3 regions of the Lysinibacillus sp. G4S2 genome follow, and region 2 is predicted to be linked to each of the others. Evidence: riboswitches for the same ligand, from Rfam matches in the RefSeq annotation. Region 2 holds a riboswitch; each other region holds the start of a gene.
What was found. A riboswitch is a leader RNA that binds a small molecule or an ion and turns the genes downstream of it on or off. The one in region 2 is predicted to bind cobalamin.

Region 1 (10,241 bases), 190 kb from region 2:
CGTATTCTTTCAGCTTATCTTGTGTTCCTCTGTGCGGAGGTTCACCAATATGCCAGGAGCTTGTTGCAGCCGAATCTACTTCGATTTTCTGACTCAAATGCTCTTTCTCTACTAAATCACGCATGACCGCTTCAGCCATTGGTGAGCGACAAATATTTCCCAAACATACAAAAAGTACTCGAATCATTTTTACTCCTCCTACAATCCATTTCACCTTGCTGTAATTGTTGCTGCCGCTTCGCTTTCGCACAGAAAACCCTTTTGTTGCTGTCGCTTCGCTTTCGCACAGAAAACATTTTGTTGCTGTCGCTTCGCTTTCGCACAGAAAACATTTTGTTGCTGTCGCTTCGCTTTCGCACAGAAAACATTTTGTTGCTGTCGCTTCGCTTTCGCACAGAAAACATTTTGTTGCTGTCGCTTCGCTTTCGCACAGAAAACATTTTGTTGCTGTCGCTTCGCTTTCGCACAGAAAACATTTTGTTGCTGCCGCTTCGCTTTCGCACAGACGAAACCCTTTTGTTGCTGTCGCTTCGCTTTCGCACAGAAAACATCTGTTGTTGCTGCCGCTACGTTTGCACTACGCTTTCGCACAGAAAACATCTGCTGAATGAAGATAAAGCACCCAAAATCAAACTTGATTTTGAGTGCCTTCTATTCTGATTTAATTTTTTTCTGTTGCAATGCGCTTTTCTAATTCCTCTGTTAAAGCTAACAGTTCATGCTCAAGACGATGTGTAAATTCCTCACGCCCGTCTTTACCCTTGCCTGTTACATAAAATGGCTCGCCATAAATTAGATAGCCCTTTCCACGTTTAAAAATATCACCAGCATTACGCGCACCAACATAAGCGGCTGGTAAAATTTGCGCTTTTGACAATTGTGCTATTGTAATAGCACCTTGCTTTAAATCCGTACCTTCAGCATTTCGCGTACCGGATGGGAAAATCCCAACAATTTTACCCTCCTTCAATAACTGTGAAGGAATTTTAATAACGCTTGGACCTGGATTGTCACGGTCAACCGGAAAGGCATTTAAACGCTCTATAAGCCAACCAAGACCCTTTATATCAAACAATTGCTTTTTAGCCATAAAGTGGATTTCCCGAGGGAATACTGCAACACCAAGATTTAAAATATCAACATAACCCGTGTGTGTACATGCAATAATAAAACCACCTTCCTTCGGTAAGTTTTGCTCTTCATATACACGCGCTTTTGAGCCCGATAATTTTAATATCACTTTTACAACATTCGCTATAAATTTATACACTGTTCCATTCCTACCTTATTCAATAGTTACTCCCATTGTAATCGAAAATGCCTGTGTACTGCAATTGCATGTGAAATAAATCCGTGACATCCGCCGGAGACTTTCACTTCTGTCGCTACACTTTCGGTACAAAAAACACTAACTGAAAGTAGTTAAACCTTTCCCACTAATACATCAACATCAATCGTAATTTCATTTAAATGGATAGTTGCCCCCTCTTTTTTATGCCAGCCCATTGGTGTCATTTCAAGCAGTGCTGGTACAAGCTCTAGAGCTAACGGTACCGTATAAGTAATACGCTCTACACTAACATCGGCAAAGCTTTCTTTAAAACGAGCAACTATTTGTTCATTCGAATACGACTCTTTAGTAGAATCCGCATACAATTGTGCTCGAAGCTCATGTAAGTACCCGCTTTGAGGTACAACCTTCACAACACAACCATTCCTAGTTAATAGACGTTTAAATTCTTCATAATTTGCAGGAGATAAAATGTTTAAGATGGCATCGAAGCTTGATCTTGCAAATGGACTTTTCGCTAAATCACCAACACACCAAATTTGTTCTGGATAATGTCGAGATGCAGCAAGTATGCCTTCTTTCGCTATATCAATACCAATGCCAATCCCATGTTTCTTCGCCATAATACGGGCTAAATGTGAACCTTCACCACACCCTGTATCAAGCACGGTTTCTGCATTCGCAATGAGCTCTCCAATTTTATCTTCTACTAAATCGTAGATACCACTATCAATAACCGCTTTTCGAGATTCAAAGAGGTCTTTACTGTACTTAGAAATAGCACCATGTGTCAGCATATTGACATAGCCCTGCTTGGCAATATCAAAAGAATGATTTGAGGAGCATACTAGTCTACCCTGCTCAAAAACACTCATTGACTCCTGACAAATCGGACAAGCAAAAAGCGTTATATTTTTATCCATTAAGGCTGCCCCTGCAGCTCTTTTAGAAAGTGCCCCCATTAATTTGCCTCCTTCTGTTCTGTAGATGGAACAAGTGCGAAACGCTCCCACTTACGACTTCTCCATCTAAAGTATACAATAATGGCTCGCATCCATTCATCTGCCGAAATCGCCAGCCAAATACCGACTAAGCCCCAATCTAAAACGAAAACGAACAAGTAACCGAGTGGAAGGCTCATACAAACCATCGATAAAAAACCAATTTTCACTGGAAACCTCGCATCCCCTGAGGCACGCAAAGAGTTAATAACCACGATATTCATCGTACGACCTGTCTCAAGCAGAATACTTAATGCTAGCACAGATGCTCCGATGGCTATTACCTCTGGATCATCAGTAAAAACGTGCATAAGCTGCTTCCGGAATATAGTCACAACTACAACCATCGTTATCGTAAAGACAAAAGCTGCACGTACACTTGACCACAGCTGATGATAAGCCTCATCCTTTTTACCAGCACCGACATAACGCCCAATAATAATAGCTGTCCCTGTACCGATTGCAATCGCAAACAAATACGTAAACATCGAAATATTCATGGCATATTGTCTTGCTGCAAGCGTTTCTGATCCTAAATACGTTGCATAATATAAGAAGACAATCTGACAAAACTGATAAAGCACCTGCTCAAACGCTGACGGCAAGCCTATGTTTAATATTTTTCGAACATATTCCTTAGAATACTCGAAATAATATTGTAGCTTCAATCTTACTTCCATGACTTGATACAACAACCAGAAAAACACAAGAACTGCTAATCCACGACTTATAACTGAGGAAATAGCCGCTCCTTTTACACCTAGCTCTGGCAATCCTAAGTTACCAAAAATCAAACCGTAATTTAATACAACATGTAGAACATTCATACCTAGCGATACATACATCGTTTGCTTTGTCCTACCATGTACACGGATAATCGCCGCTAACGCATTGATAATTGCCTGTAAAAAAATAAAACTCCCGATAATGACTAAATAGCTTTGCGCGTATTGAAGCACATCACCCTGCAAGTTCATCATCGTCATTAAATGACTAGAACAGAAGAAAAATAAGATACTCATCATTAGTCCAACGACCAAATTCATCGTTATGGCTAAAGCAGAAATCTTCGCAGCTTCAAAAATACGCCTTGAGCCTAAATATTGTGACACAACAATAGAAGCACCATTACCTATTACTTCAAGTATTAAAATTGCAATATGAATATATTGATTGGCAGCACCAACCCCTGATACAGCATTATCTGATAAAGCACTGAGCATAAAAGTATCAGCTAATCCCATCAACATAAATAAAAATACTTCTAAAAATATCGGCCACGTTAAATGGAATAAACTTAACTTATTCGGCTCTCTTATATCACTTTCTCTTAATGTATCTGCCAATACTTTTCACTTCTCCTATACATTTATAAAAATACAAGTGTGTTGATTAATCATTTTTAAATTCAAATTAATTCAAAGAGGCTCTTCACCAAAACGTGTGGTTGATTTCCATTCCGACTGGGCGCTTTGTTGCTGACGCTACGCTTTCGCACAGATAAAACATTTGCCGCTGACGCTTCGCTTTCGCGCAGAGCAGAGCTTCCTGGGGGCGTCCGATGAGCCGCTTAGGCCTACACGATGTAGGTCACGAAGGCGTTATCACAGGATGTGATGTTTTTAGCCTTCGTTCCTCTACCTGCTCGCTCCAGGGTCTCATCTGTGACGCTGATCCCCAAGGAGTCGCCCAGCCTCCACTCCAATCAACTAAAATACAGCGTATATATTTTAAAAAATGTCATCCACAACTTTTAGTGATGAGCCAACAAAAAATCCTTTTATCACTCAATACTAAACCTATTTTTTCCTTATCAACACGTCTGATAAAAATATATAGTATCTTATCATAGTTTTTTAGACTGTAAAGAGTTTTATAATGAATCATCAAAAAGATTATGCAAAGCTAGTATATTACCATAAAAAATCCCTCTCACAATTCTATGTGAAAGGGTTTCCTATCATGTTAAGCAATGTGTTTGTAATTGCTCGCGCTTTTCTTTTGTTAGACCAAACTCTTGCTCTAAAAATGCGGTCTTAGAACCATATTTGTTATCCATTGCATCAAATGCTGCTTGTAAATAATCCTCACGGGCAGACATTAATGCATAAAATTGCTGTAATTCTCGATCGCTATAGTCTTGCTGAATTGCTTGGGCCATCTTTTCTACCAAGGGACGTAAATGTATATTTGTATTTAAATAGTCCGCCATGATTGTTTCCTCAGGTACATCTAAAGCGAGTAAAATAAGTGCACCGCCGATACCTGTTCGATCCTTCCCTACTGCACAATGATGTACAAGCCCTAAATTTTCAGGGTTTTGAATCGTTACCATTAACTCCTTAAACGAAGCATTATTAAAAGGCATTTGAGCATAAAATTCTCGGAACATCTCTGGACTTACAACCTTATAAAAATCTTTTCCTCCGGCATTTGTAGGCATCTCGAAAGCGTGATTGCCCTTTGCCGGTATTTGAATATATTTAGCATGTGGGAATACCGGATTAGGATTGTTTTGCGCTTCATGGTTATCACGATAATCAAAAATTGTTTGGACACCTAGCGTTTCAAAAAGCTTCTTGTCTGCTATCGTCATTTTGCCAAGCGCCGCTGAACGATAAAACAAGCCATCCTTTACAGAACGCCCATCTCTTGACTTATATCCACCCATATCACGAAAATTATGAACAGCCTCAAACGGAATAATCTTCATATCAAATTGTTTCATTCACTGCCACCTCCCTCTGTTAGCAAGCTTCCTTATCTTTATTCTATAGAACAATTCGATATAATACCAATTTTCACACTAGGAAATGTAGTCACTCCCCCTTTTTATCAGTTACTTTGATGGTTATATCCGTCAGTTTGGATACAATCAAAAAAAGCTGCCCTTGATGAAGGACAGCTCTAAAATCAATATAAATTATTTAAAAAGCTCAGGATATACCGCTTTTGCTATTAGCTCAACAGCTTCACCAATACGTGGACCTGGACGGTTTGAGATATCAGGATCTATAAAATAAACCGCTTTATTTTGAATCGCTGTAATTGAATTCCATCCACCACGTGCAAGAATTTCTGCTGCTGAGTTTTCCGTATTCACTGTTGTTAAAATCACTTCTGGATTTTTCGCAATGACATCTTCCTCAGATACCTTTTGCCAGCTTTCGAGATCAGCAAATACATTTTTCACGTTTGCAGCATTTAAAATCTCTTGTTGGAATGTACCAGAACCAGTTGTATATATATCTGGCTTTGGACTAATTTCTAAATAAATATTTTTTGCTTTTACATCTTTTACTTTTGCTTGGACTTCAGCAATTTTAGCTTTAATATCTTCATTTAACTTTTCACCTTTGTCTTCTATCCCCATAACAGATGCAACTTGTTGGATATCACCGTAAACATCATCAAATGAAGTAGCCGATTTAATGGCAAAAACTTTAATTCCTGCATCTTCAAGAACTTTTAGAGCATTTAAGTTTTCATCATCACTACCAGTTGTATAAGCAATAACTACATCTGGCTTTAACGCTAAAATACGCTCACTATTGAATGTTGTAGAACTTGACACACGCTCAATTTTTTTTGCTTCTTCTGGATACGTATCAAACTCAGTTGCACCAACGATTTTGTCGCCAACGCCTAGTGCAAATAATATTTCTGTATTACTTGGTTGTAATGAAACAATAGTTTTAGGCACTGCATTAAACTCTACTTCTACACCACGATCATCCTTAACTTTATAACTTGTTTTCTCAACTTGTTGATCTTCTTTAGAAACAGTCTCTTTATTAGTATCTTCTTTCGCGCCACAGCCAACTAATACGAAGGCCAGCATCAGCACAGAAAGCCATTGTAGCTTAAACATTTTCTTCATTTCATTGATTCTCCTTTTTCTTTTTCATCGGGTATGACTTACTTATAAACGGTATTTCAGCAATACCAGCGTGTTGATTCGTATAGACGGCCATTACAAAAAATACATTGGCTAGCAACCCTAAATAATCAAAGAGAATAGCTGGTACTTCCCGTTCTTCAGACACTTTGTGCAAAATGCGATATGACTTTTTCGCCTCGCTACGGCATAAATGTAATGCTGCAGCAGCCTCTGTTCCTTGAGGTAATACAAAACTTTGTATTTCCCCCTTTACATGACTAACATAGAAATCATAACGATTACTTAGCCAAGTCAAATCATCTTCAGTTACCGCTAATTTACCTCGTACTGAGCCATTTACATGGTAAGCCAATGGCAAAATAGCTAGCAAATCATCGGCTACTACCTCTACCGTCTCTTTTTTCACCGCTACTAAAGCGGCCCCAATATGTGTTGTAAGGCTATCCGTTCGAATTTCAAAATCTACTGTCGATGCCTTTTCACGCATAAATGGATAGCAAGAATAACGTGCATCTTTTTTCAAGTCTAAGTCCCCGCTTTCCTTCATGAAAAATTCTTACTTTATAAATACCTTCCAATGCTTGTCCTATAATTTCATCAGGTAAATTATAAGTGTACATAAAAAAACGCCGTTCCTTCTATGGAAACGACGAAAATAACAGAGATAGTGTCGCATAGACACGACATAGCCTATGGATTTGCCGCATATTCCCCTAGCTTCCGAAGAGTATTTATACGTTCAAATAAAGGTCGGTCTCCTGGCTTGTACAGTTTAACTCCATTCGATCATGGTACGAATCATAAAACCTTCCCATCTAATATTTAGACAGTGGTATATATTTATGATACCTGTACTTACAGTTGCGGAAACAGCTTCGGTTTTTCACCGAATTCCCGATTATGCTTGTTAACACCTTTATTTCGCAAGAATAATTCACTTGTAAAGCAGTTTAACATATATTGATAGGAAAAAATAGCTTTGAGATAAACGGAAAACAAAGGAATTCGAACAATAGTAAGCCATTTTTCTACATAGCTATACAAAATCTCAGGCGTGTTGATTAGGAAAAAATAGGTTTATTATTGATCGATGAAAGGGTTTTTCTTGTTGCTATTTAGTGTCGAGACCCAAAACAGAATCGCTAAAGCTACTTTCGTTCGTTTTATAGGCATACTTTGAAGATTTATCGAAACAAAATCGCTCATTATCGAAACTTTTTGAGCTTTTATCGAAACAAAATCTCATTTTATCGAAACTATTTGGGCTTTTATCGAAAAACAAGCTCTTTCTATCAAAGAAATCAACCACATGTTATTATGAAGAGCTTGTAGCGTAGGGCTACTCGATGCTCGTTCGCAGAAAGCCTTACTCTGTGCGAAAGCGAAGCGTCAGCGACAAAGCGAGTAGCCCGTAGCGGAAATCAGATCCTTCTAATTTAATTAGGGTGGATAAAAATGGTTAATCAACACACCTGACAAAATCATTCTCTATTCTGAATTCACGAGATTTAAAAATGAAGATCTTTACAAAAATATGTACTTGATTGCACATTCCGCTGCGGAAGGACGTGTAAACGTAGTCTGATTCTCCCTCTACTCATATGCTTTCATCAACCAACTTTTTAATCAAAAACGGATTTTAGTATTGATTCAAGGTTATTTTATAGGATTTTTTCAATCGCTTGTTCAATATCAAGCTGTGAATCTGTAGGTTCAAAGCGGGCAACTGTTTTACCATTTGTATCTATTAAAAATTTCGTAAAGTTCCAGCGAATATTACGACCATCTAAAAAACTAGGCGCAATTTGGATAATTGCTTCTGCTAACATTTTTTCCTGCATACTTGCCTTGCCAAATTCGCGATAATCTATCTCGTGCTTTAAATAATTGAATAATGGGTGTGTTGCATCTCCATTTACCTGCACCAATTCAAAAATTGGGAATGTTACACCATAGTTGATTTTACAAAGGTGTGTAGTTTGTTCGCCATCTTCAGGATTTTGATTATCAAATTGATCACAAGGAAAACCTAATACGACGAAATTATCTTTCCCATATTTGTCATACATTTTTTGTAAGTCTTCGAATTGATATGTAAAACGACACTTGTTTGCTGTATTAACAATTAACAGCGTTTTCCCTCGATAAGTTTCCATTGATAATATTTCACCATTTGGCTTCTTTACTAAATAATTATAAATGCTCATTGTTTAACTCCTTTTATTTTTTCATATATTATGAGGTGTGTTGATTAATCATGTTAGAAGACAATATTTTCCGCTAAGGGCATCGACATACATTAGCAAAATTTTAACAAAAAAAAATCCTATTACCGGTCAAGAATAAACCTATTTTTCCCTGCCCAACACGCCTGGATATATTATAAACTATTTCTCTATTAATGAAAGAATTTTCACAAAAAATAGCCATTCCACGAATTTTAATGGATGGCTTTCCTATATCTTCTTTTGCATTTAACATCTTGTTCTTCCTCAATTAAACGCTCCGCAATTTTTAGTAGCTTCGGGTCTTTCGTCTCATCAAATAGCTTTTTAAAAGATAAAATAATATCATAGCGCATTAATTTCGGATTCTTTTCGTCTAAGCATGTTTGGAATCTTTTTGCCAAATATGAAACGACTAAATCTCTTTGTACCTGCCCTGCTACACCTATTTTCCAAATTGCCTGCAAAGTATGTCTCGCAGTTTCTGTTTTTTCATCATATGTCACTGCCCAAATCTTCAAGAAGTCTTCTAATACTCTCTCTTCCGGATCACTTTTCGCTGCTAATGCGCATAAAAATTGTGCAGCGCTTGCACGAATATGTCCATTTTTGTATGTAAGAGCTTTAACAAGCTGTTCCCAAACTGCATATGTCCAATCAACTGGTTCCTCCATTATTTTCATCAATTCTTCGTAAGATTCATATTGAATATCGCGATCACGCTCTGTTAAATTACTAAAAAGTTGCATAATCTCTTTTTCCATGATTCCATCCCTACCTTTATTGTTTCAGACCGTAATAATATTATAATTTTTTATGGTACACTTAACTTACTTTGCGTAAAAGAAGGTGAGTTTATGAATAAAATTAATACTAGGAAACTAATTTTTAGAATGATTATGATTATTTCTTTAATCGTAGCCGCATATTTTATTGTCCCGGTTTCCGTTCCCATAATATTAGCTGGTGTTACCGCATTTTTTTTAGAGCCAATTGTTATGTTCTTTAAACGGCGATGGAAAATGTCTCGGAAAATTGCAGTTGCCTTTATTTATATAGTGAGCGTTATTTTAATTTCTATTATTTGTTACTTTACTATTACACAACTTATGTCGCAAATAATTTTAATTTCAAAGCAAGCTCCCTATTATATTTCAAAACTATCAGAAATGTGGCTCAACATGCAAGAAAACATTTCTAAATACACAGAAGACTTTCCTCCCGAAGTAAGTACCTCGCTTCAAAATACAACAATGGATTTCATAAAGAAAATGGAAGAATCTTTTTTAAACTTCTTTAATTATACTAAAGTTACAGCCTTCTTCGCTGAAATCCCAAGCCTATTTATCAGTCTTCTCGTTTATATGATTGCTCTATTTCTATTTATGCTAGATTTGCCCAAGTTAAAACAGATTACTTATAAATATTTAAAGCCTAGTACTGCAAATAAATTGAAAATCGTCTTGAATCGTTTAAAGGGTGCTATTTTCGGCTATATGAAGGCACATCTACTCGTTAGCTTTGTTATTGGAGGCGTCACACTTATTGGCCTCCTACTAATCCAACCAAAATATGCAATAACGATGACCATCATTATATGGCTAATTGATATTATTCCTTTCCTCGGCTCTATTATTATTTTAGCGCCATGGGGGCTTTATCACCTATTGGTAGGAAATATATCTATTGCTGTAAAATTATTCATCCTAGCTGCTATTTTACTCATTATTCGTCGAGTAGTCGAGCCTAAATTAATGGGTGACCATATCGGTTTATCAACTTTACCTACATTAATTGCAATGTTTATTGGTCTTCAGTTATTT
Region 2 (10,241 bases):
TTTCACGTATACAATTCCCCAAAAAGGATATAAGTATACACGAAGAAAATGAAGCTCTTTCTTCTATTAACAGTTGTCCTATCCATAAATAGCAGGTGTATCTGTTATTGTTGAAAAACAAAATGGTCAAGAAGATCTTTGTAAATTTTGTGGCGCTTTAAATAAGGGTGATTTCCGTCCCAGGCTATTCGTAAAAAAAGCGCCCAGCCGGAACGGAGATCAACCCCTCCTTTTGCCGAAGAACCATACTTTATTTATGTAGTTTTTAAAGCTTTCTTCGTAAATTGCTCAGAGACATACGTTAAATAAGGCTTCCTTGTAAGTGGATGTATTTGAATATCAGCATAAACACCAAATACATCCTGTAATAATTGTGGCGTAAGTACTTCTTCTGGTGTTCCAAAACAAACAATTCGACCTTGCTGTAAAACATAAATTTGATCGCAATACATAGCTGCAATGTTTAAATCATGTATGGCAGCAACAACTGTTAGATGTAGGGTTTGAATTAGATCCATTAGCTGCAATTGATGCTGAATATCTAGATGATTTGTTGGCTCATCTAAAATAAGCATCTGTGCTTGCTGAGCGAGAGCACGGGCAACCATCACACGCTTTTTTTCTCCCCCCGAAAGAGAGCTAAAGCTACGTTTCTCTAAATGAGCAATCCCTGTTTGATCAAGTGCACTTTTTACAATTTGAAAATCTTGTTGTTGATCAAGTTCGAATAGTTTTTTATGGGGTGTTCTCCCCATACTTACTAAATCATGTACGGTAAAGTCGAATAAGACCGGTGTTTCTTGGCTCACAACTGCTAAATTTTTCGCAATGCTTTTACTCGATTGCTTTAAAATATCCTGTTCATTTAATAAGATTGTTCCACTTTCTGGTTTTAATAAACGATACATATTCTTTAGTAGCGTTGACTTCCCACTACCATTAGGACCAATCAGCCCAACGAATTGCTTTTCCTTTATTTGAACACTTACTTCATGTAAAATGCGTTCATCAGAAATGGAGAAAGATACTTGTTTCGCTTCTAATGTCATAATTTCTAATCCCCTTCACCGAAAGAATAATTGTTACGACGTAGCAGCCAAATGAAAAATGGCCCGCCACAAAAAGCCGTGATAATTCCAATTGGCATTTCTTCAGGAGCAATTAAAATTCGGGCAAGTGCATCTGCCCAAACTAAGAAAATCCCCCCTAATAAAGCACTAATCGGTATGACATATTTATGGTTTGAACCTACAATTAGCCGTACAATATGTGGAATGATTAAGCCAACAAATCCGATTGAACCACTGACTGCGACAAGAACACCCGTTAATAATGAAACTAATAAGATAAGTTGAATTCGAAACTGTTGTAAATTAACCCCTAAAGTGACAGCTGCTTCATCTCCAAGAAGTAATAAATTTAAACTTCGATAGTGGAGCCATAGCAAGGCAAACACCACAATAAAAATAACTGTAGGAATTAAAACATTACTCCACTTTGCACCAGCTAAGCTTCCTAGCATCCAAAACATGACTGCCTTCATTCCGCCCTCTTGCTTCGACATCATTAATATAAAATTTGAAATAGCAGATAAAATAAACGACACCGCCATCCCTGAAAGTAAAAGTCGAAAGACAGAAACTCTACCGCCAACACGCGCTAAGAAGAAAACTAACGCCATCGCTGTGAGAGAACCGATAAATGCAGATACGGAAAGAGCATAAACACCAAGAAATGAAAAAGCACCTAAAATGATGACAGCTGTAGCACCAACCGTTGCACCAGAAGAAATCCCTAAAATATATGGTTCAGCAATTGAATTACGAACAAGTGCCTGAATAGCTGCTCCTGCAATTGCCAATCCTGCTCCAACGATAGCAGCGAGCAATACACGTGGAGCTCGGATTTGCCAAATGATAATTTCCTGTGAGCGACTCCAATCTTGTTCTATTCCATTTTGTATAAGTGGGATTTTTGAAAGGATGACCTTCCATACATATTGTGGCGTAACAGAAACCGATCCAACCATTATAGCAATTGTCATTGAAATGAGTAGAACTAGAAGAAGAGTCATTGAGAGTAGTATAAATTTTTTATTCATCTGTTTATTAACTCCTAATCAAAAATAATAGGTACGAAGCAATAAAAAAGGGTATTCCATGCTAAATACGCATAGAAATACCCGAGATTAAACAAAGTAAGAAAGATTTCCTTCTATTGTCCGTAATCGCTTTCATCCTCGTGGGCATTACAGGTATTCGCTAATTGGCAGGTCTCCTGGCTTCGAATCAATGTACTATGATTGCCTTCCCATTCTAGAACAGTGGCTAAATCATCATAGAACTCCTCGTTACAGTTGCGGGACAGCGTCGGATTTGCACCAACTTCCCTTTTAAGTGACACATTTACAAGATGTCACACCATTAGCATCATATATATTTTAAAATTATGACGATTCTATCATATATTTTAATAGTTCGTCTATTACTAGAATTATTCATCCAAATAAGAAGGATAATTATTTTTGTGTTAACCGAATAAAATAATCAAGTTGACACAAAAACTTTATTTTCTTACACTATTATTATCAACATTACTTATTAGGGGTGAAATAATGACAACAGTAGCGGAACACTCGCATCACAAATTAAGAACAGTAGATATTGCTTATATTGGACTATTTTCAACATTGATGATGATTGGCGCTAATATTACTTCCTTTGTACCTTTTATGGTTGTTGGTGGCGTACCAATTACGCTGCAAACATTTTTTGCTATATTAGCAGGACTGATTCTTGGTAGTAGAAAAGGTGCACTCGCTTGTACTGTTTATATGTGCATCGGTTTAGCAGGCGCACCTGTATTTGCACGTTTCAGTGGTGGCTTTGGACAAATCTTAAGTCCTACATTCGGTTTTATTGTCACTTTTATATTAGCTGCATATGTTGCAGGGCTTATTGTAGAGCGCAGCGGAACGAAAAAAAGCTATGTAATTGCTGCTTTAATTGCAACTGCCATTAATTATTTACTTGGAACGAATTGGATGTATTTCGCCTATAAGCTATGGGCTAGTGCTCCAGATGCTTTTTCTTATAAGATGGCATGGCTTTGGATGATGCCTCCATTACCAAAGGATATTATTTTAGCTATATTTGCCGGTATTTTTGCCTACCGCCTACAAAAAGTATTGAAAATAATTCCTGTTAAATAACAGAAACCCTTCTTTAGTTTGATGCTAAAGAGGGTTTTTTTTCTTGTAAGACTGCTATCCACAATTTCTGCACATTTATTTGCTACATTAAGGGCAAATAAGGAGGAGGAAATTAACATGATATTAAAAAGACAATGGCCTATTGGCATACTGACAGCATTAGCTTTACTAACATTATCAGCTTGCTCTACCAGTTCAACTAAGCCGGAAACCAATTCAAAAAATAACACCGAAACTGAGCAGAGCACTGAGATGGATCATTCTATGATGAACCATTCAAGCTCTAGTGAAGTACCAACAACTTTGAAAAATGCTGAAAAACCAAAGTTTCCTGTTGGAAGCACCGCCATTATTACGGATGGTCATATGGCAGGTATGAAAGGCGCAGAAGCAACGATTGTTGGCGCTTATGATACGACAGCCTACATTGTCTCCTATGAGCCAACTACAGGTGGAAATCGCGTAGATAATCATAAGTGGGTTATTCATGAGGAATTGATAGATTCAGGTGAAGCTCCATTGGCTCCTGGTACAGAAATCAAAACGAATGCATCTCATATGGAAGGGATGGAAAATGCGACTGTCCATATAGATGAGGCACTACAAACGACAGTTTATATGATTGATTATACGTCTACAACTATAGGTGAAGCAGTGAAAAACCATAAATGGGTTACGGAAGAAGAGCTAGCAACAAAAAAATAAAAATTCAACCTCTGCGGGAATTCTTCCATCAGAGGTTGTTATTTCTAGCTTCTAAAGGCTTTCGATCAGCTGACTTATGCCATTTATAGCCGATTCCCCAAACTGTTTGTAAGTACTCATCAGCTGGAAAACCACTTTTTCGTAATTTTTCTCGTAAATTACGGACATGTGAATCAATAGTTCGATCTTCAATTGATACGTTATAACCCCAGACTGTATTAATGAGATGTTCTCTTGAGAAAACTTTATTTTGATAATCAAGAAATAACGCTAACATTGCAAATTCTTTCGGCGTTAAAGGAATAGCCTCTTGTTGAAAATATAATTCAAAGGATTCTTTATTTAAACGTAGCCCTTCAAAGAAAATAACTTTTTCTTCAACTTTCGTTCTTCTTAATACAGCATTTATACGAGCTAGTAACTCTTCTTCATCGAAAGGCTTTAAAATATAGTCGTCTGCCCCAATATTTAACCCTTTTATGATATCAGCCTGCTCCCCTTTTGCTGTTAGCATAATCACTGGTATATCCGAAAACTTCCTTATTTCCTGACAAGCTTGCCAGCCATCCATCTCTGGCATCATAATATCTAACAGCACTAAGTCTATATGATTTTCCTCTAAATACACTAGAGCATTTCTAATCGATGTCATTGCTATACAATGAAACGTAGGCTCTAAGTAAAGAGATAGTAAATCTAGCATCCTTGGTTCATCGTCAATTAGTAATAATGTTTTCATTCGTTCCTACTCCTTAAACAGTAATTCAAAAGTAGTCCCTTTGTTTTCCTCACTAAAAACGGTTACTTCTCCTCCTTGTGCATGTACAAGTTCTTTGACAATAGCGAGGCCTAATCCTGAACCTCCATGCGCACGTGTACGAGATTTTTCTACCCTATAAAAGCGTTCAAAAATATAAGGTAAATCCTTCTTCGGAATCCCTTTCCCAGTATCTTTTATAATAATTTTTAACAAGTTACTGTGTCTTTTCACAATTACGGAAGTCGAATCTCCTGAGGAACAATACGTTAATGCGTTATTTAAAAGATTTAAAATAATTTGCTCAAGTCTTGCCGAATCAGCCATTAATGTTAATCCCTCTTCACATTGAACAAAAAAATCTATTTGTTTTTCCTGAAAAGCAGGGCTCAGCTTGGCTTCAATATTAACCAAAAACTCATCCAAATGAAGATATTCCTTGTCAATAACAAAAGAATTTTCATCCATTTTTGCTAAATCAAATAAGTCTTTTATTAAACGAGAAAGTCGATTTGTTTCTTCTATAATAATGCTTAAATATTTTTGGCGATCTTGCTCCGTCAAATCACGTTTATAAAGTATGTCTGTATACCCTTTTATAAACGTTAATGGTGTTCTAAGCTCATGGGCAATACTTGATAAAAATTCCTTTCTCTCTTCTCTTAAATGTTGTAAATCATCTGATAAAAGCTGTATTGCATTAGAAAGATCGCTTAATTCATCTTTACCATTAGTAGAAAGGGCCACCGTAAAATCCCCTTTACTCATTTTCAAAGTAGCTTCTTTCATTTGAACTAATGGGTAGGCGAGCTTTCTAGACAAAACAATAATGACTGCAATGGTCACCAATCCTGAAATAATACCAACAATTAGAAAATGCTTATTTAAGCGTTCCATTAATGCATGGATAGAATCTGTATTTTGAAACATAAAAACATAGCCAATTGTCGTTTGCTGTTTTTGGATAGGACTAATTGTTGCAATATATTTCTCCTCCTGCCAATTATCCTGCAATACCTTTCCATTATAAGGAACGTTATCCTCGAGCTTCTTTATATAAGCTCTTATTTCAGGGTGTGGCTGTGAAGCAGCTAATAGTTTTCCAGCCTTATCTGAAATAACAACATCCGTATTTTCTTTTGATTCCATTAATACTACGTGAGCTAATGTTTCCTTATCGAAATTTTGCTCTAATATTGTTCGATGTGAATTTCCCCTTGCCTGCAAGCTCTTTAATTCCTCTTCAACTCTAGAATTGGTCAAAGACGCATGTAAGAAAAGCATCATAAATGTTTCAATACAAAATAATGTGCTAAAAAAGATTATTCCAAGCTTAAGTGAAAGTTTTTTCATCCTCTAACCACCAATATAGGATTTCATAAAAGTATAACGTTAATATATGAAGATTTCATGCAGAAATAAATCTTATAAAGCGAGAGGTTGATTTCCGTTCCGGCTGAAGCTACTTGACGCTCACTCACAGGAAAACGGGTAGCCTAGAACGGTAATCACCCTCATGTAAAGCGGCTCAACATTCACACATTTTTTTATCAATACTAAGAGGTTGGGACATAAGTATATTTCTGAAGCAAAATTACAATATTTCACATCAGAAAAGCGCAAGAAATCAACGTTTCTACAATTGATTTCTCGCGTTTTTTAAGGTTTTGACCAGTTATGTCCTAGCCTCTTTATTTTTTCATCCAGTTTAAGAAGTTATCAATAACTACATCAAGGAATTTAACAGTACTCTCATCTGTTAAATTGCCTTCTTCATCAAATTTAGTGTGCACAGCTCCAATATAAACGTCATTACCACTAAGTAATGGTGAATTAACACCAGGTGAGAATAAAATATCTCGTAAATGTAATTGTGCTTTAACCGTACCTAAGTTACCCATTGATGCCCCCATCATGAACGATGGCTTGCCAATCATTACTTTGTCCACACGAGATAACCAATCAATAGCGTTAACCATAACACCTGGCACAGTACCATTATATTCTGGTGTTACCCAAAGAACTGCATCTGCCGCTTTAACTTTTGCTTTAAAATCAAGTACTGTTTGTGGTGCTTCATTTTCGATATCTTGGTTATACATTGGTAGATCTTTTAAGCTTACTATTTCAAGATCAAATTTCTCTGTATAACGTTTTTGAATGAATTTTGCTAATTGCATATTATAAGACTCTTTGCGGATACTACCTACGATTGCTACTACTTTCATAAATGCTTCCTCCTAAACATACATTAACTTTATTATTTATAAACAATTCTATTTTATACTACCCTAATAATAGGTAGCAAATTCCTCAACCGGTTTACGATAACCTCGTAAGCGGCGACTGCTTTCTTTTTCCTTACCAATTGTCATCATTAGTGCAATTTCATGTGTTTCTGGCACATTAAAAAGAGCTCTCATTTGTTGCTGATCAAAGCCGATCATTGGGCATGTATCCCATCCACGGTTTTTGGCTGCTAGCATAAATAGCATAGCTGAAAGTGAAGCGTTACGAATCGCTTCTTCCTTCATGAATTCCTTGCCACGTTCTTCATAAAATTTTGTATTTTCATCAACAAGATTGTCTAATTCACAAGCAGTAATAATGCCTAAGTCTACCATCCCTTGACTAAGGTTAGCTGTATTTTTATAGGCTTCCTTATCCCCTAAGACAAGGATGACCCCTGAAGCTGAATGCACTTTATATTGCCCATTAGCTGCTTCTCTTATTTTTTCTTTCATTTCTTCATCCAAGACAAGGATGTAATTCGTATGCTGTAAATTAAAGGCTGACGGAGCAAGCTTTACATCCTCCAAAATGGGGCGTATATCTTCTTCTGTCATTTTGATGCCCTCTATAAAATTATTTGCAGAACGGCGCTTATCTATTAGCTTTGAAAATTCCATTTATCTAACCCTCTTTCTTAAAAAAAGTCAAAATCATGTAGCTGTTAAGAGTATGTAATTGCCATTCATCAGTGTATCGTGCTTCACTGCAAAAATGGCAAAAAAAGTATTACTCATTTTCTTTATCGAACGTAATCGTACTTCTTACAGTGTCAATAGGGCGAACAAGCTCTTCGATTTGTGCACGCTTTGGCTCTAAAAATGGTGGCAATGATAATTTTTCACCTAAAGTTTCATAAGGCTCATCTCCCATAAACCCTGGGCCATCAGTTGCTAGCTCGAATAAAATTTGTGGTGCTACTCGTGCATAAAGTGATTCAAAGAAATGACGATTTACATAACCAGAAGTATGGAAGCCAAAGCCTTCAAATCGTTCAGTCCATTCATCTAATACAGCCCGATTCTCTACACGGAACGCTGCATGATGTACTGTACCGAAGCCTTGACGAGCTACTGGTAAAACTGAGTTAAATTCTACAACCATTTGTGCACCATTTCCGCCTTCACCAACCTCAAATAGATGGAAATCCCCTTCCTCCGCAATTTCTGTAAAGAGCATCACTTTCTCTAGCACCTCTTTGAAATGTTTAAAGTTAGCCACTCTAACAAAAACCGGGCCTAAGCCTGTAATCGCATATTCAAGTGGTATCGGTCCATCCTGCCATGGCGTACCTGATGCAATACCTGTATTATTTTCATCAGAGATAAGTTGATACTGCTGATCATCAAAATCAACGAAAGATAAAGTTTTCTTGCCAAACTGCTCTTTAATACCTGTATGTTTAACATTTAATCGATTAAAGCGTTTTATCCAATAGTCCAATGCTACATCTGTTGGAACTCGGAATGATGTTTTTGATATTTCATTTGTTCCATGTATACCTTTTTGAATGTTCGGGAAGTCAAAGAAAGTCATATCTGTACCAGCACTTCCTTTATCATCTGCAAAGAATAAATGATATGTTTGGATATCATCCTGATTAACCGTTTTTTTCACTAATCGCATTCCTAACACATAAGTAAAAAATTTATAATTCTCTTCCGCACTACTTGTAATAGCAGTAACGTGGTGAATTCCTTTTAAATGATTCATTCTATATTTCCTCCCATTTATCTCGAATTCGAGATATTTACGTAAAAATTTTTTATTTTTTTATTGCATTCAAGCCAACCTTTTTCAAAGACAGAATCATTGTCTCCATCTCCTGTTGATCTAATACTGCAAAAATGTCGTTAATTTTTTGTTCATGCTTTGGAAATATCTCTTCCATTAAAGTCTTTCCTTCAGATGTTAATAAAACATATGTGACACGACGATCATTCGGGCAAGCATGTCGATACACGAAGCCTTTTTGTTCGAGCTTATCAATAACATACGTAATACTACTGCTTGCGATTAATATTCTCTTTCCAATCATTTGAATTGGTTGCTCACCATGGTGGTACAAAAACTCAAGTACCGAAAATTCGGTTTGATTTAAATCATATTGAAGTAAATCTTTCTTTGTTGCATCCTGAATCGATTGATACGCCCGGAACAAGACCGTAAAAGCTTTTAAATTACGATTGTCTTCCTTCATCCGACTCCCTCATCTCATTTACTTCGAATTAAATTATCTTTAATTCGAGATAATAATATCATATAGACTTCTTAACAGCAATCTTTTTGTTTTGCTGTAATCTCCTAAAGTACAATGTTGCTCATTTATTCGTGCCTCTGTAAAGACGATAAACCTTAGCAAAATTAAAAGAGCCAGCAAACTAATTATTGTGTTAACTGGCCGTTGTTCAGTTGAAGCATCGGCAGGGACATTTTGTACTTTTTCCTTATTACACCCATAAAGTATTACGATCATTAACAAAACAGCTAACAATAATTTTATTCTCATCTTCCCACCAAAACCGCCTACAAAAAAAAGAGTATCCCCAACTATTAGGAGATACCCTTTTCATGTTCGATTACCAGTAATTGCGATTGCTGTTATTTTCATTAACAGCTTTTGCTACACGAACTGTTGAGACAGCTAAATCTGCATATGTCACTTTCTCAGTAGCGTTAAATTTATTTTGCTGTGCATCCATTAGTCCCATTGCGCTTACTAAAGCAACATAGCCTGCATGCGCTGAATCAATTGTGCCTGCATCAGTGAAGTTTAACTTGTAAATGTCACTATGTTTTGCTGCTTTTTCTAAATCTAGTACACGTACTAACCATTGTGCCAGCTCTTGACGAGTCAATGTTGCATCAACTTCAAATTTATCAGCCGGTTGTAAAATACCCATTCTTACAGCTTGTTCAACAGTTCCATATAATGGATGCTTTTTATCAATATTGTTGAAGGATTGCTTATCGTTGTTCCCACCATAAGGACCAAAATCAGAATATCCATATGATAATGATTTAACTAAAATTTTCAAAGCTTCTCCCTTTGTTACAGCTGCATCAGCATTAAAGTTAGCTGGGTCTTTAACGTCTAACACATTTTGGCGATATAAATAAGTTAGTTCTTCTCCAGCTGTTGGATGTGAAATAGCTGGTTTTTCTTTAGAATCATCCGCTTTCAGTAGCCATTCGCCAGTTGTTGCATCAATATTATTGGATAGGATTCCATTATAAACTGGAGAGTATACTAAATTATAGTGGTTATTACCCTCTCCA
Region 3 (10,241 bases), 2.6 Mb from region 2:
TTCCTCTAATAACTCTTGATAAATTTTCACAAATAAATCAACATGTAGCTGTTCATCGCGGTTAATATAATTAATCATCGTTGACGTTGCCACCATTTTTTGATTGCGTGCTAGATGATAGAAGAAGGCAAAGCCAGAATAGAAGAATAAGCCTTCTAAAATCACATCATAAATAATCGCCTCTAGCATATTGTCAACAGTTGACTCCTCTGAAAATGCACGGTAGCCCTTAATAATAAAATCATTACGTCGCTCTAACACTGGCTCCGTACGCCAAAAGTCAAACGTACGATCTTGTTCATCTTTGTTCACAATACTTGATAGCACATAGGAATACGAGTGATTATGAATAACCTCTTGCTGCGCTAAAATGATCATTAGTGCATTTAAGCTTGAATCTGTTAAATAATCTGCTACTTTCCCCGCAAAATCAGTTTGCACACTGTCTAATAGCGCCAGTAAACCGATAATCTTTAAGAAGGATTCCTGCTCAACTGCTGATAGCTCAGGAAACTGCTTCACATCATTGCTCATATTAATTTCAAATGGAGTCCAGAAGTTACCTAGCATTTTTTTATACTTTGGATAAGCCCAGCTAAAACGCACATCATCCCAGTTTAAAATGTTAGAAGAGCGTCCGTTCACAATGCCTGTTGAACGGTTCGGTGCTTCTTTATCCATAATTTGTCGTTTAGTAATTGTTGTCATTATTTACTTCCCCCTAGCTAGCGCAAGACTCACATTCTAGCAATTCTACAGATGTCGAGCGCACATAATACGTCGTTTTTACACCGCTCGCCCAAGCATTCATATGCAGTGCCAGTAAATCCTTCGCCTTAATCGTATTTTGAACATATAAATTAAGCGAAATACCCTGATCGATATGACGTGCTCGTGCAGCATTTTGCTTGATTGTCCAATTTTGATCGATGAAATAAGCAGATTTATAATACCAAGTCGTCACTGGTGATAAATCTGGTACAGTTACTGGTATTTTGTAATCCTTCTTCTCCTCTGAATAACTCTTTTGGAAAATAGGATCAATCGTTGCCGTACTGCCTGCTAAAATGGATGTCGATGAGTTAGGTGCAACTGCCATCACATAGCCGTTGCGCATACCTTTTTCAGCAACTGCCGCACGTAATGCATTCCATTTATCACTGTCATAGCCACGTTTGTCAAAATAAGCACCAGTATGCCAATCTGAGCCCTCAAATAATGGGTAGGCTCCTTTTTCACTTGCCAAATCGTTGGAAGCACGAATCGTTAAATACGCAATTTCCTCATATAGCTTGTCCGCGAATTCTACAGCATCCTCAGACTCCCATTGAATTTCTTTTAAAGCTAATAAATGATGCCAGCCAAATGTTCCAAGTCCAATACCACGGTAACGCAAGTTTGTACGCTCTGCCTGTTTTACTGGAATTGTATTTAGAGCAATAACATTATCTAACATACGTACTTGAATTGGAATCAAGCGCTCTAAAACACCAGCCGGTACAGCTCTACCTAAATTAATGGATGATAAATTGCATACTACGAAGTCTCCAGGCTTGCGACGTGTAACGATGACATCATCTTCTAAAGTAATAGACTCAAATTCAGTTGGTGACATGTTTTGGAAAATTTCTGTCCTTTTCTTCAACTAGGTTCGCTAGACCTAATCCGTTCTCTTATGAACTGCTGTATATCACTATACAGAGGAGACTATATCATCATCCTCAGCTCTACCTGAAGGATGCTCCGCTTTTCCCTTTATGAATTATCCCTATAACGGGCCTCGCTTGAGGGGTACTCTACTCGCTTCTTCACTCATGTTTTTCAATGAGTTATGCTTTCGATAGTCGTTAGGCTTTTACTTTTGATTAACTAATTTAATCAAAAGATTTAGCACGGTAGGTTATCACATTGTGACTTTCCCCGTTTAACGGAGTTTTCGACAACCATTTCTGATTGAAGGTGCTACTATTAACACAAATTACTTGAGTAAACCATTCCTTCATGTTTATTCGGATTCATGCGGTTTACTTCATCACGATAGAACATAAACGGCACGCCTGTTTCAAGCTGTGAGCGCATAATACGCTTCATAATATCGATCGCTGGTACGACTTCACGGCTTAATAAAGGATTGGCGATACATTCTGCATATTTTGTACGGAAGGAACCGTCACCTTTTTTCTCATCATAGAAATCCTCTAGTGAGTAGCCCATAACCTCTCGTACTTCATGTGGGTCAAATAAATGCCATTCCCCGCGCTCTTCAACTGTCTCCATAAATAAATCCGGTAAGCATAGCCCTGTGAAAATATCATGGGCACGTAAACGCTCATCCCCATTGTTTAAACGTAAATCTAAAAACGTAAAGACGTCCTTATGCCAAACATCTAAATAAACAGCAATAGCTCCTTGGCGTTGACCAAGCTGATCGACTGAAACTGCCGTATTATTAAGCTGTTTAATCCAAGGTAATACGCCACTTGATGCCCCTTTAAAACCTTTAATAGATGAGCCTCGGCTACGAATTTTGCCCATATAAACGCCAATGCCACCACCGTATTTCGATAAGGTTGCAACATCTGTATTTGTGTCGTAAATGCTTTGTAAACTATCATCTACTGTATCGATAAAGCAGCTAGATAACTGTCCATGTGTTTTCCCTGCATTCGATAATGTCGGAGTGGCTACTGTCATATATAAATTGCTCATTGCCCAGTAAGACTCTCGCACCTTTTGTAAACGATTTTCTGTTTCATCCTGCATCAATGTCATCGCAATGACCATCCAACGTTCCTGAGGTAGCTCCACTGGTGTTTTCGTATAATCACGGACAACATAGCGGTCCATCAATGTTTTTAAGCCAATATATGTAAACAACTCATCTCGACTTTGTTCTAAATAAGAAGCAAGTTCCTGAAGCTCTTGCTCACTATATTTTGTTGTTAAACTTTCATGATACAAACCAGCCTCTGTATAGCGTGCTAATTGTGCTGGGAATACCTGATAAACATCTTTCACTGAAACGCCGCGACGCATTGCAAATTGGTCATATAATTTTTCTAAATAAATTTGCGCTGCAACAAATGTCCAATATGGCTCCTCTTCATCAATTAGGCTAAGCGTTTGTAAAATCATCGCATCTGCCCATGCCTCAAATGTGGCATTGTCATTTTTTCGTAGCCATCGATCCGATAACCTTACAAAACTTTCAAGTTCATCCTCCGTGTAACTATTCTTTAACTTAGCAATTTGCTGTTCGATTTGAATTGTCATATACACATACTCTCCCTTTCTTTCTACAACAACACAAAAAGCGATCATGCACCCTCTATCGGTTGCGTGATCGCTGTAAAATCGGAAATGGAAATGAAGGACATGCACACAAAGAAGTGAACAAATCTCTCGCCTCCACTTCTCAATCCCCGAAGAATGTGTTGTTGTCTCGAACAAATTGGCAGGTCTCCTGGCTCATGCTTCCTCCAAATGATCGCCTTCCCATTTTTAACAGTGGCATCATCATCATTTGTCAGCACTTACAGTTGCGGGGACAGCTTCGGCTTAAGATGCTCTTTTTCCGAATTCCCTTTTAAACCATATTGGTACCTCTTGTCCAAAATACTATATATTGTGTTTTAACTCCTAAACAAATCTAACATATTGTGTTTGTTGTTGCAATAGGCGTTTTGCCCCTTGAATTTTTTTAAGTGCTACTTTTTCTCGAAGCAAGCCCTATTACAATGCAGTTTTACGTAGTTTTTCAAAATTTCTAGGAAAAATATTTTGTGCCAGTTGCTCTTTTTCTGGATGTACTCCTAGTAAAATGACTGCACATGGGCCAGCCGTTTTCTCAACATCTAGCGAACTTTTGACCTGTTGATTGCCAAAAAGGCGGGTAAATTCTGCTTGCAGACCTTTTGATCCTACTGGCCAAACTTGCTGCACGATGTCCTCTTTCCATGCCTGAAAAACAGGCTGTAGCTGTGCGACATCCTCAGGCTGCGCAAGGACTTCATTGCCTACAAGTGGCAGTCCATATGTATACCAAATAAGTTGTTCATGCTTAGTTAGTGTACGTTTCTGCTGTTCTCCAAGCATCGTTATAGACAAACCTGATTGTACAGTTGGCATATTGGACTCAGTGCTACCGTCTATTTGCGGACAAATAAGACCAGCTTCATCAAAAACTTGCTGAATGCCTGCTACATACCGAGACCATGCCGCATCCCCTGAAAAATTAGCGAGTAGGACATGTGTTGGTAAAGCATTTGCGGCAAGCTGCTCTAAAAAAGTAACACGTGCTGTCAAGTATGCCGTTAGTTGATCTGAGGCTGACACAACATCTTGTGGTTTTTCACCAATTGCTGCGGCATTATCTGTCGTAGCAATGAGCTCCCCTATTTTTATGGCATTTCTCAATGTAATCGCCCTGCCTTACGCACAAATACTTTAGATAAAATTGGCATTGCAACTGCAACGATGATTAAATTAATTAATGTTGCCAGCGGAAGACTCGTAAGAGATGCCCAATAAAATGCCGGACTAATGATAAAGTAAAACGGTAATGGTGCCACAACGCCATTTAAAATAAGTGCCACAGGCCATTTCCAGAAATGCATTCCTTTATTATGCATAATCCCGAAGATCCATACAACGATAAACATTTCTACTGCGATAATAATATGGAGTGGTCCTAGTGGGAAGCCAGAAGTTAAGGCTGTAATAAAATGCCCAATTACCCCTGCAACCCCAGCCAATACTGGAGATAAAAATACAACACTCAAAAATGCGGGAGCAGAGTCCAGCGCAGCAGTTGCAATAAATGCTGGAATTTTAATCACTGCACCAACTGCACATATTGCCGCTACCATCGCAACGAGTGTCAATTTCATTAACCTTTGTCGATCCATTCCATTTCCTCTTTTCGTTATTTTATTATCATAGCGTGGGGTGATTTCAGTTCCGGTTAGGCGCTTTTTTACTGACGCTTCGCTTTCGCACAGAGCAAAGCTTCCCTGGGGCGTCCGATGAGCCACCAGCTTAACTCCAATCAACGTAAATACATGCTCTTCCATCCGTCGCTCTGTCTTCTATCCGTCACTTTGACGGTTCTACACACAATTTTGATGGTTCTATCCACAATTTTGACGGTTCTATCCACGAATTTGACCGCCCTATCCACGAATTTGACCGCTCTATCCACGACTTTGGCCTTTCTATCCACGACTTTGACCGCTCTATCCACGATTTTGGCCTTTCTATCTACGACTTTGACCGCTCTATCCACGAATTTGGCCTTTCTATCCACGAATTTGACCGCCCTATCCACGAATTTGGCCTTTCTATCCACGACTTTGACCGCTCTATCCACGAATTTGGCCTTTCTATCCACGAATTTGATGGTTCTTTCCGTCACTTACACCTTAGAAAAAACATCCACACTAAAGAGCCTTACAAATTCTTAGATCATTTAATTTGTTCCCCGATACCGTACCAAATGCGTACGACATGTTCCGCTTCAGCAAATAACGCCTGGTACAAGCGCCCACATGTATCGCGTAATAATCGTGCCTGTTTTTCCATCGGCACAACCCCACGTCCCATATCGGTCACAATTATATACAGTGCACAATTTTCGTCAAGAGTCTTTAGTCTTGTCAAAATGGTTTTGACAAGGGCCTCATCATCCTCCAGATCTTGTGTCACGAGCCACTTTTCTAAGTTTTTAATAACAAGTATATCACTGGCAGGAATGTCATCAGGTACATAGCCATCTACTAGCTCAACTTTTTGATCTGCAAGCAAATTCATGACATAGTCGGTTTTTCCACTATAAGCTCCTCCGATAAAGACATGCATCTTGCTCCCTCCTCCCAAGCCTTTCTTGAAAACGTTAAAGTGAACATTTTATCATGCGGCGTATGATACGTCCAAAATGGTTGCTCAGTTGGTGCAAATGCAACAAGCAGTGCTCGAATGACTCCACCATGAACGACGAGATGATAAACATCTTCATCTTTGGATAACGCTGTAAACCCTTCCATAACACGCGCACAAAAGGCATCAAAGCCTTCCCCTTTTGGAGGCGGTGATTGTACCGGGTCATCTAACCATGCACAATAACGATGATCAGATTTTAACTCCTCATATGTTTGCCCTTCAAATTCACCGAAGTTCGACTCTCGGAATCTCTTATCTGCCATGTAAGTTGCGTTCGGAAAATAATGGGCAGCTGTTTCTCTACAGCGCCGTAAATCGCTACCATACACCTTTGTGACATCTTTATCTACAATAGTCAGCGAAGATACATCTGCTAATGATGAATCTGTCCAGCCGATATAACGCTTTTCCAGATTTTCCTTTGTTGGTGCATGTCTCATTAAGCGCACAATAACAACGTCACCCACAGCACAACCTCCATTCCTTCAATTGAAGCACCGAGTAAATCCCCTGAAATACCACCAAAGTTGCGCACTGTAAATTGTCGAAAGACTAAAAAGGCAATCGCTAATACAGCAATCAACACGAACGGAACAATGGAGAAGCCTATGACAAACAGTAAGCTAGTATACGCCACAACTAGTGTGATAAGCATAAAGCATATAAGCAAACTCGGTTTAATATGTGTTTTAAAAAAATAAGCAAGCCCTTTTTCTTTTGAACACTTTAGCGACATAAAATAAAAACTCATGCCCACACGCGTTAATAAAGGAATAAAAATCAGCATCCAAAGAGCTAACTTATGCTGCACGAATAGTTCATGCAATACGACGAATTTACTAAGCACTAAAAATAGCACCGAAAGCACACCAAATGCACCGACACGTGGATCATCTAAAATTTCAAGCCGCTTCTCCCGGTCCCGATACGAAAAATAAGCATCCCCCATATCAATAAATCCGTCTAAATGTAAACCACCAGTAAATAAAGCGAATAGTCCGACAACCAAAAAAGAAAGCAAAACTTCACTGCTCATCGTCCATTCTGTTAAACCATATATCACCGCTGCCACTACGGTGCCCATAAGAGCCCCTATCCACGGCAAAAAGGCGAACATCCCTGTAATGGTTGCTTTGGTTAAAGGAATTTCCTTATGTACCGGCAAAACTGTAAAAAATTGAAATGCAAGTTGTAGGCTATGCCAGAAATTTTTCATCGTCTTGCCTTCCTTCTTTCTATTTTCAATGTGCGTTGCATTATTTCCATTTCTTTACGATACTATAATTTATTTCATACGCCTCATCTGCTATAGAAACGAACCATTGATGTAAATTCCCGAGCATTTGTCGGTATAATTCAACTTCCTCGCTTGTATATGGAGGCTCATCAAACAATTCATTCGAGACGACAAAAAACGTCACCCTCTTCTCAAGTAACGTCTTTACTGCTTTTTTTAAGACACGCAGCTTCTCCTCTAAACAGCCTGGTTGATCTACACATGGCGTGCCCGTGTCAAAACCTTCATAAAAAGCATTTGTCAGCCATGTCGTGACACAGTCCCATAACACGACATCGCCATCGGTCAGGCTTATCAATGGATCAGCGATTTCATAAGGTGCTTCTATCGTAAGCCATTCAATATTTTGAGCTTGTCTATCTGCCTGATGACGCAATATTCGCTTCTCCATCTCACGGTCCATCGCTACACCAGAAGCAATATAAATAAGTCTTTGTGCTTGCATGAACTTTGTTTGATAGTGAGTAACAGCCGCTTTTTCAGCAAAGTGGGATTTACCACTGCGTACTCCCCCTGTAATGAAAATCAGTGGCAATAGTTACGCCTCCTATTTTAAATGTTGAATGTTACCGATATCTTTAACGAGCCATTGATTCTCTGATCGTTCAATAATCGTTACACTTGTACCATGAATGAATGGCTCTGCCCAAAGCTGATTAATACTTCTGCCTAAAATAGCGTTAACCGTGCATTTAATAGTTACAGCATGGGAAACAATTAACACATTGTCCTCAGGGAATTTTTCTGCAATTTTTTTTAACGTAAACATTGCTCGTTCAGTTACCGCACCGAAGCTTTCGGTATGAGTTGCTGTGAATTGCGCAGGATAATCGGTATATAATTCATAGTCTAAGCGATGTGTCCTAACGATGTCCTCGACCGTTTTACCTTGCCAATCTCCTAAAAAAATCTCGCGTAATTCATCCGCATAGTAAATCGGAATCTGTCGATCACCTACAAGAATATCCAGCGTTTCCTTGGCACGACCACTCGTACTGCTAAATGCTGCTGCAAATGAAAATTCACCTAAATGCTCGTGCAGTTTTTCTGCATGTAAAACACCATTTTCAGATAATGGCGAATCTAACCATCCTTGTAGTCGATGCTCTTTATTCCACATCGTTTCACCGTGTCTCACTAAATAAAAAGTTGTCACCTTTCTCACTCCTAATTCGCATTAAACCATGCCTGTAAACAGTTTTTTAAATACGTCATGGCCGCAATATCTTTAATCCCGATACGGAACCATTCACCATGTAAGCCCATAAAGTTTTTTGTATGGCGCAGCACGACGCCCTTTGATAAACAATATGTAAAAAATGTATCTGCTTGCTGATTTTTAGGCAACGCAAAACATACATAATTCGTGACACTATTCGTCACCTGGCACCCATTTTCTTGTAAATAGCTTTGTAGCAATTCCCGCTGAGTTGTTGCATAGGCAATCGCCTGTTGACAATAATTTTGTTCATCTAAACAGCCTGCCCCTATAACGAGTGCAAAGGCATTCAAATTCCAATGCGGTAAAATAGACTTTAACTCAGCAACAACGATAGGACTTGCCACTAAATAGCCAAGGCGTAACCCTGGAATTGCATACATTTTTGTCATCGAACGAACGACAATCATATGAGGATTTTCGACCACATATTGAATCAATGAATAGGCTTCATCGACCCAGTCAATAAAAGCCTCATCAATGACAAGCTCGCAATTGACTTTTGCACCGTGCGTCATTAATTGTAGGAGCTCCTCTTTCTTTGGAAGCACCCCCGTCGGATTATTCGGTGTGCAAATATATAAAGCATCTGCGTTCGCCATCTCTCTTTGTAAACGCTCCATCGGCAACGTGTAGTGGACGATATCCTCTACAATAATCGGTACAATTTCAGCGCCTACTGCTCGTAATGTTCGTTCATATTCTGAAAAAGAGGGATGTACGATAATTACACGTTTATTTGCATAACGTCTAGCTAAAACACTAAAAAGCTCTGATGCACCATTGCCTAGTAGTATTGAATCTTTCTCTACATGATGAAAAGCGGTCACCTTTGATAAAAACGGCTCGCCATCCGGATCTGGATAGCGTTGAATAAGCGGAAAAAATGTCCGCCAACGCGCCTCAACGAATTGAGGTGGTCCAGCCGAATTGACATTTTCACTAAAATCATACACCTCTTCGGGCATGTTAAGCCCTAGTTGATGATAGACATTTTGCGGATTTGCTCCGTGATTAGGTAATAGCAAAAATTAACACCTCCACTGTTAACATAACAAGAGTAAAGAGCAAAGTAGCAATACGCATTTGAATAACAGACGTTGCAATATGCTCTTTTGTTAATGGAACTAATTTTTCGCCCATTATTGCACGATAAGAAACGACACCCTGATATGTATTTTTCCCACCTAGCTGTACCCCAAGTTGCACAGCTGTGGCTGCCTCTAAGTAACCACTATTCGGGCTTGGGTGCTTTTTCGCATCCTGTGCCCAACGTTTTAAACGGTTACCAAGTGATCTATTTGTTTCATTTTTAGTCCCTAGTACCATCAGTAAGCCTGTTAACCGGCTTGGAATAAAATTCAATACATCATCTAGCTTTGCAGAAAACATACCAAAATCTTTATATTTTTCGTTTTTATAGCCAACCATAGAGTCTAACGTATTGACAGCCTTATAACCCCATAACCCTATTGCGCCAAATAAAAAGGCATAAAATAATGGAGCTGTTACACCGTCACTCGTATTTTCTGAGACCGTTTCTACAACACCACGAACAATCTCATCTTCGTCAAGCTTCTCCGTATCACGCCCAACAATCCAAGAAAGCTTCACACGAGCCTCAGCAAAATCCCCTTTGACTAGCGGTTCATAAACAGCCATCGCGGCCTCCTTCAAGCTTCGCTGTGCTAGTCCTATACCAATTAGTAGTCCCTCCATCACTATGCCAAATAATGGGCTAACCTGATAACTTAGTAACATAATGGCTGTCACCACAAACATCGTTGT

Region 1: another riboswitch for cobalamin. It lies ahead of QUF91_RS25955 (hypothetical protein); the one in region 2 lies ahead of QUF91_RS25030 (FecCD family ABC transporter permease).
Region 3: another riboswitch for cobalamin. It lies ahead of QUF91_RS12050 (ribonucleotide reductase N-terminal alpha domain-containing protein); the one in region 2 lies ahead of QUF91_RS25030 (FecCD family ABC transporter permease).

Annotation. Positions count from the first base shown of each region.
Region 1 covers NZ_JAUCFJ010000002.1:5,094,817-5,105,057, forward strand. The annotation lists gene QUF91_RS25920 (low molecular weight protein-tyrosine-phosphatase) at 1-187, opposite strand, end outside; gene QUF91_RS25925 (hypothetical protein) at 211-591, opposite strand; gene QUF91_RS25930 (lysophospholipid acyltransferase family protein) at 662-1,270, opposite strand; gene QUF91_RS25935 (putative RNA methyltransferase) at 1,423-2,253, opposite strand; gene QUF91_RS25940 (MATE family efflux transporter) at 2,253-3,638, opposite strand; gene QUF91_RS25945 (tyrosine-protein phosphatase) at 4,253-5,020, opposite strand; gene QUF91_RS25950 (helical backbone metal receptor) at 5,216-6,172, opposite strand; gene QUF91_RS25955 (hypothetical protein) at 6,174-6,716, opposite strand; cobalamin riboswitch at 6,925-7,126, opposite strand; gene QUF91_RS25960 (glutathione peroxidase) at 7,855-8,400, opposite strand; gene QUF91_RS25965 (hypothetical protein) at 8,634-9,182, opposite strand; gene ytvI (sporulation integral membrane protein YtvI) at 9,276-10,241, shown strand, end outside.
Region 2 covers NZ_JAUCFJ010000002.1:4,906,579-4,916,819, forward strand. The annotation lists gene QUF91_RS25025 (heme ABC transporter ATP-binding protein) at 255-1,049, opposite strand; gene QUF91_RS25030 (FecCD family ABC transporter permease) at 1,055-2,101, opposite strand; cobalamin riboswitch at 2,251-2,440, opposite strand; gene QUF91_RS25035 (biotin transporter BioY) at 2,615-3,211, shown strand; gene QUF91_RS25040 (YdhK family protein) at 3,329-3,916, shown strand; gene QUF91_RS25045 (response regulator transcription factor) at 3,945-4,655, opposite strand; gene QUF91_RS25050 (sensor histidine kinase) at 4,662-6,026, opposite strand; gene QUF91_RS25055 (NADPH-dependent FMN reductase) at 6,365-6,901, opposite strand; gene QUF91_RS25060 (nitroreductase family protein) at 6,965-7,582, opposite strand; gene QUF91_RS25065 (ring-cleaving dioxygenase) at 7,692-8,675, opposite strand; gene QUF91_RS25070 (MarR family winged helix-turn-helix transcriptional regulator) at 8,728-9,162, opposite strand; gene QUF91_RS25075 (YcdB/YcdC domain-containing protein) at 9,542-10,241, opposite strand, start outside.
Region 3 covers NZ_JAUCFJ010000002.1:2,347,599-2,357,839, reverse strand. The annotation lists gene QUF91_RS12060 (ribonucleotide-diphosphate reductase subunit beta) at 1-708, opposite strand, end outside; partial or broken gene QUF91_RS12055 (ribonucleoside-diphosphate reductase subunit alpha) at 722-1,633, opposite strand; partial or broken gene QUF91_RS12050 (ribonucleotide reductase N-terminal alpha domain-containing protein) at 1,972-3,273, opposite strand; cobalamin riboswitch at 3,436-3,622, opposite strand; gene QUF91_RS12045 (hypothetical protein) at 3,733-4,416, opposite strand; gene QUF91_RS12040 (ECF transporter S component) at 4,413-5,033, opposite strand; gene QUF91_RS12035 (hypothetical protein) at 5,025-5,462, shown strand; gene QUF91_RS12030 (bifunctional adenosylcobinamide kinase/adenosylcobinamide-phosphate guanylyltransferase) at 5,464-5,856, opposite strand; gene QUF91_RS12025 (histidine phosphatase family protein) at 5,805-6,404, opposite strand; gene cobS (adenosylcobinamide-GDP ribazoletransferase) at 6,377-7,153, opposite strand; gene QUF91_RS12015 (bifunctional adenosylcobinamide kinase/adenosylcobinamide-phosphate guanylyltransferase) at 7,194-7,769, opposite strand; gene QUF91_RS12010 (histidine phosphatase family protein) at 7,782-8,390, opposite strand; gene QUF91_RS12005 (pyridoxal phosphate-dependent aminotransferase) at 8,402-9,481, opposite strand; gene cbiB (adenosylcobinamide-phosphate synthase CbiB) at 9,468-10,241, opposite strand, start outside.